Marinagarivorans cellulosilyticus: one gene and its partner. The protein of the gene in region 1 interacts with the protein of each later gene in a pairwise test. Links are inferred from orthologs where the notes say so. Each region holds a gene or a part of one and is shown on either strand. Other genes may lie near its edges.

Region 1 (3,218 bases):
CCGCTTTAGTGACCTCGACACTGACCAAGGCTGCATCCACCTGCGGAGGTCGCATTTCAGGCTTTGGTTTCGCAAAAACCACCACAGACAACGCAATGCTGCCAGCAACAAAAATTCCAGCTGGAAGCCAAGCTTTCCCCAAACCCACAGACATTCTCCTTAACCCTACCGGGTAACCATTAGTCGTCTTTTAACTAAACCGCTTTAAAGTGGCTTATATGTTCATAAAGACTACCACAAGTTCCCAAAATCCCTGCGGGCAAGCAATAAAAAGTCCGGTAATCAAATATTCTTATTAGGCAGAACGCCGCATATTTCGTGCAACATTTGGCACAACTAGCTCAGCATTAATTGTTTCACTAAGCTTTTCACTGCGCTCGTTTAAGCTTTTAAGTGCTGCCGATAAGTCGCGGGCGCGCAGCGGCTTTGCCAGCCCCGAACCACTCTTGCTTTTACCGTACTGGATAATGGCGAACTGGCCATCATGTCGGCGCACAAAACTGGCGCCCTCTTTCGACTCAACATTGACAAAGAACAGCTCCGAATCTTCGACTGTACCAAGCTGCCATTCATCTTGCGTTTTAATAGCCACAATAGACACCATACTGGCCAGCAACGTAACCTCATCTTTTGTTAACCCAATAGGTGCAATTTTTTTACAGCTTGCTTTGCCGCTACGAGAACCCTTATGGCCGAACAACTCACCAGCCTGCTTGAAAAACGCAGTTTTATTAAACATTTTTAAATTCCTACACTCGATAAACACAACAAGAATGTACAAATATTGACCATTTCTGACAAATAACACCACCCCCTAGAAAAGACGTATTACGCGCCAGAAGCCAAGCTGCGCGAGCCTACATTAAGGTAGAAAACCTAAGGCCTTCATTTTTAACACATTAACCCCGGCTCAAAGCCACTCCCTTATACTCCAACCAACAGTAAAATTAGCCCGCTATAAATAACTATTCCTAATAATGGCACCCATTAACACAAGGGTAGATTTTTTGAGACTCGCCCCCAATAATGACCCAACCGTTATACAAATCCGCCGCCAGCAACAAGGACCAGCAATGCCAAGCCAAGACACCCTCTGGCAAACTATATTGTCTGAAACCCGCGACCAAGCCGCTAACGAGCCCGCCCTTGCGAGCTTTTTACATGCGACCGTACTAAACCATGACACACTCGAAGCCGCTTTGAGTTACCACCTAGCTAACAAACTTGGCAGCTCAGAGATTTCTGACTTACAAGTCAGAGAGATTATCGAAAAGGCCTTTAAGAGCGAGCCCAGTATCGGCCAAGCTATAAGAGCAGACTTGCATGCCGTGTTTGATCGCGACTCGGCCTGCGATAGCTACTTATACCCGCTGCTTTACTTTAAGGGGTTTCAAGCACTGCAAAGCTACCGTATTGCTCACTGGCTGTGGCGCCAAAACCGAAAATGCCTTGCACTGTTTTTACAAAGCCGCATTGCCATTACCTATAGCGTGGATATTCACCCTGCGGCAAAGCTGGGCAAGGGCATAATGCTAGACCATGCAACAGGCATTGTGATCGGTGAGACAACGGTAGTGGAAGATGACGTCTCCATTATGCAAGAGGTCACTTTGGGCGGAACAGGCAAAGAATGCGGAGACCGGCACCCCAAAGTAAGGCACGGTGTTTTAATTAGCGCCGGCGCTAAAATACTCGGCAACATAGAGATAGGAGCCAACGCTAAGGTTGGTGCCGGCAGTGTTGTATTAAAAGATGTTGCGCCACAAACAACCGTTGCCGGCGTACCAGCAGTTGTAGTCGGTAAAACCGCAAGCGCATCGCCAGCGCTGGATATGAACCACGAAATAAGTTGTGACGCGGAATGCTTCGGTAAAGCCGATAGCTAAACGCAACGTAACTATTCACGTGGGTCAGGTGGGCGCGAAATAATGGTCACCGCAAAGGCGAATTGATTGTTTTCTGGGCATTCACGCGTCTGGAACGCTTGCATAGCGACCAAGGATGGCAATGTCATTAACTTAAGGCAAGTTAAGCGGTAGGCGGTGATTTTTCAGGACCCTCACGCGCCGGGAGCGCGTGCGGAGCGTCCATGGATTGGCTTGAGCGAGTCCAGAAAAATTGTCGGCTGCCGCTAAGTTAATGACATTGCCAAGGATGTAGGTTCCACGCATGGCGTCTCCGTCTAATCCTGTTGTAATTAATATTGCGCCTTAGCGCACCATCGCTGCCGACTTAACCTGCGCCCAAACCGACATGCCCACCTTAAGGCCCAGCTGCTCAACAGAGCGCTTAGTAACGCGGGCCATTAAATAATCACCACCAGACGCCAGCCTTATCAGTGACATAGCTTCATCGTGGTCATCTACAATATCAACCACCTGCGTGCTTAGCCTGTTGGCAATGCTAGTATCTTGATGCTCTGCTAATGTCAGGCTCACATCCTTAGCATGAATGCGAATTCGCACCGCCTGCGATAATGCCGCACCACTATCACGCAGCCACAAATAGCCACCGCTGTACTGCACACGCATTAAATGCCACTGGGCATCACGTTCAACAACAATACCTTTTAGCACAACCGCCATATCATTATTGAGCCACAAGGCAACATCGACCCGAGAAAAAACATCAGCCACATCACCTTGTGATACAACCTTCCCCTGCTCCATTAACACAACCTGATCCGCCAATCGCGCCACCTCTTCCAGAGAGTGAGTGACATAAATAATCGGAACGTTAAAAGCCGCCCTTAAGTGCTCAAGGTAAGGCAGTATTTCTTGTTTGCGCGCGCTATCTAAGGACGCAAGCGGCTCGTCCATCAACAATAATCGAGGCTGAGCCAATAATGCGCGCGCTATAGCAACGCGCTGGCGCTCGCCCCCCGAAAGCTCATGCGGATAACGCGCAAGCAGCGGCGAAAGTGCCATCACATCTACCACTTGCTGGTAATTAACTGCGTGCGTTTTGCCGGCTGCACGTTTTATCGCATATTGCAGGTTGGCCTGCGCAGTTAGGTGAGCGAATAAACTCGCCTCTTGAAATACAAAACCTATTGCACGTCGATGAACTGGCATACTAGTCGTATTACTTTGCCAACTCTCACCATTAACAGTGCATTCGCCCTGCGAAACAGCTTCTAGCCCCGCTATGCAACGCAGCAAGGTTGTCTTACCCGAGCCAGATGGGCCAAATATTGCGGTTACTCCTGCACTGGGCAA
Region 2 (3,032 bases), 410 kb from region 1 along the record:
TGTTGTGGGCCAAGGGGATTTTTCACGATCGATTTCGACAAGTTCTTCTTTGTCGAAACTAAATTTGACCTTCGGGTCGCTTAGGGCTGCGACGACTTTCTCTAGACGGTCTGTTAGCCGTTGGCGGTAGCGCTCGTAGATGGTGAAACCATAAGTGAGATCGCCAGACTTGAAATCGTCATCAAACTTGTTTTTGTGCTTCAAAAACTCTTCAACATCAGCGGCTAAAAAAAACATCCGGGCGGGGTCTAAGCTCGCGAGGTATTTTTCAAGGAATGCTTGCGATAGGGCATCATCAACGGCTTGTTCTCGGTAGTGCCGGCTACTGAGCATCTCGACAAGTTTTTTGGTGGTGACTGACTGCATTTTAGTGGGTTCAATGGCTTTTTCGGCTGTAATTGCCAAACAATCCAAGTTCAAGCCCATTAGGCATCCAGTAACGATAAGCTGTTTTAACAAAATACTACCCCTGAAATAGAGACCTACACGGTCGCGATGTGGTTAGGTGTTGAAACTACAGGCAAGCTAACCACTCAATATGTGCGCATAACCATCGACTTGTTCGTTTTATAGGGCATTTACGAATGGAACCCCAGAAAGATAAAACATATATCAAACTTAGCGAGCAAGCAAACTTCAGACATGGATGTGCTTCTTTTGTTTCGTTGACCGCTAAATTTTATGCACGGCGGTTTATTGGTAACTTACGCTCTATGTCTACAGGGCTAAATCAGAAGCCCCCTTATATTCGTGATACATTTATCACTCGTTAACAGTACTACCACTTACTACCTTAAAAACATCAATACCGCATAGGAGCGACACTAATGAAATACAACTCCATTCTCGATACGATTGGTAATACGCCACATGTAAGAATTAATAAGCTCTTTGGGGATCAACATGAGGTGTGGATGAAGGTCGAGCGTTTTAACCCTGGAGCGAGCATTAAAGATCGCATTGCCCTAGAAATGATAGAGCAAGCAGAGAAGGATGGGTTGATTACTGAGGGTTCGACGATAATTGAGCCAACTTCAGGTAATACTGGCATTGGCTTAGCCATGGTTGCGGCGGTCAAAGGGTATAAGTTGGTGTTGGTTATGCCTGAATCTATGTCGATTGAGCGCCGTAAAATAATGAAGGCGTATGGTGCACAGTTGATTTTGACGCCAAAAGAGCAGGGGATGGGAGGTGCTTTAAATAAGGCGGCGGAACTGGTTGAGCAAACCAACAACGCTTGGATGCCACAGCAATTTGAAAACCCAGCCAATATTGACGCGCATCGCAAGGCAACGGCAAAAGAAATTTTGGCAGATTTCCCCGAAGGCTTGGATTACTTGATCACAGGCGTTGGCACTGGAGGACATATAACGGCATGTGCCGAGGTGCTAAAGGCAGCTTTCCCAGCCCTTCAGGTGATTGCCGTTGAGCCGGAAAAGTCACCAGTTATCAGTGGTGGAGAAAAGGGTTTACACAAATTACAAGGTATTGGCGCTGGCTTTATCCCTGCAAACCTCAATACGGAGTTGCTTGATGGCACTGAGTTGGTTAGCGAAGAAGCAGCTTTTTCTATGTGCGCTCAAGCAGCTTCGAAGGAAGGCTTGTTTGTTGGTATATCTTCTGGCGCCAGCCTAGCGGCGGTGAAAAACCGTTTGGGCGGCATACCTACGGGGTCTAAGGTGTTGGTATTTAGCTACGATACAGGCGAGCGTTACCTATCAATGGAAGGCTTGTTCGATTAATTGCGCACCTTTGGTGTTTTGATGATGTAACCGGCGTGCTCCCAAGCTTGCGGGTTACATTGTTGCATAAACCTTGATCCGATAATCGCAGCCTAAAAATTGGGCTACACTGAAAAGTAACTCAATATTGAATGATGGCTGTGGTTATGCTTTATCTTTTATTGTTGGTGGCTGCTGTTTTGTTAGTTGTCAGCATTTTCTTCGCCGTACAGGCGGCTAAGGCTCGCACCGCGCTTGCCGACAAAGAGCATTTAGCTGAGCAGTTACGCATGCAATATGACGATGCGTTTAGCCAGTTGGAATCTACCAAAGCTACCGATTTAAAAACTAGCGAATTACAAGCCGAAGTTTCTGAGTTAGAGAAGCAAAACAGCAACCTTCGCGCCCAATTAGATGAAATAGCCTCTCGCTCAAGCCAGTTAGAGCAAGCCCTTAGAGCCTCTCAGGCTGACCTTACGCGCTTTAATGATCACCAAAATCATAATGAAGTCATTTTGCAGGGTTTGGTGAAAGAAATGCAGCGTTTGAAAGACCTTTTATTAACTTTTGAACGCTGGAATTTAGAGCTAACATCGTTAATTGATCACAACAAAATGATGCAAGCGCAAAACGAAGACTTCAGTACGATTGTTAAACAAACCATTATTTTAGCGCTAAATGCCAGTATTGAAGCCGCTAGGGCAGGTGAGTATGGCCGAGGCTTTGCGGTTGTTGCGGACGAGGTAAGGTCTTTAGCGGTGAAATCGGAAGACCTTAACAATGAGTATAAGTCGCACCTTTCAAAGAACGAGGTCATTACGATATCGACCTTTCAGGATATTCAGGCCAGTAGTCAGCTGATACTAACCGCTATTAACAACTTCTCTAGCCGCTTAAACCAGATTCAGTTATAGGGAGCCGGTTATGGCATTTTCTACGCGTTCGCAAGAGTGCTTCAATAAGGTGTTATGTCATTCTTTAAAGACAGCGGCGAGCGATATCTTTTCTTCAAGTAGTTTGCTTGAGGCAGCTGCCAACGATGAAGATTTAGCCAAGGTGAAGATGTCTAGAATTATGCTGACTATTGCCGGCATTGATTTTCGCATTACTTTTTTACTGCATTATAGAGATGACGAACTTATTCGTTCGGTCATTAAATCGGCGGCCAACGAAGAAGGCGGCGTTAATAATATTATCGATGATAGCGAAGAGCTTGATGCCTATTTTTTGGAGATGGGAAACCGTTTTTGCGGGGAGGCTAAAAGGTTGTGTTATGAGAGCTTTGACCACTTGGGTATGTCTACGCCTTGT

The links. Proteins that work in one complex are often made in the same cells at the same time.
Region 2: the proteins of cysE (region 1) and cysK interact in binary tests that used the Escherichia coli proteins (3 or more experiments, as listed by UniProt). The link is inferred for Marinagarivorans cellulosilyticus from one-to-one orthologs.

Annotation. Positions count from the first base shown.
Region 1 is NZ_AP023086.1:3,982,221-3,985,438, forward strand. What follows is about bases 210-2,979. They hold cysE (serine O-acetyltransferase), read left to right. Parts: upstream 210-1,073; coding sequence 1,074-1,886; downstream 1,887-2,979. Other genes in these bases: MARGE09_RS16145 (hypothetical protein), read right to left, coding at 296-739; modC (molybdenum ABC transporter ATP-binding protein), read right to left, coding at 2,211-2,979. Outside these bases: MARGE09_RS16140 (efflux RND transporter periplasmic adaptor subunit), read right to left, coding at 1-154; more of modC, read right to left, coding at 2,980-3,218.
Region 2 is NZ_AP023086.1:3,571,913-3,574,944, forward strand. Bases 1-2,784 are described here. They hold cysK (cysteine synthase A), read left to right. Parts: upstream 1-827; coding sequence 828-1,742; downstream 1,743-2,784. Other genes in these bases: MARGE09_RS14405 (carboxy terminal-processing peptidase), read right to left, coding at 1-426; MARGE09_RS14415 (methyl-accepting chemotaxis protein), read left to right, coding at 1,889-2,635; MARGE09_RS14420 (hypothetical protein), read left to right, coding at 2,646-2,784. In the rest of the region: more of MARGE09_RS14420, read left to right, coding at 2,785-3,032.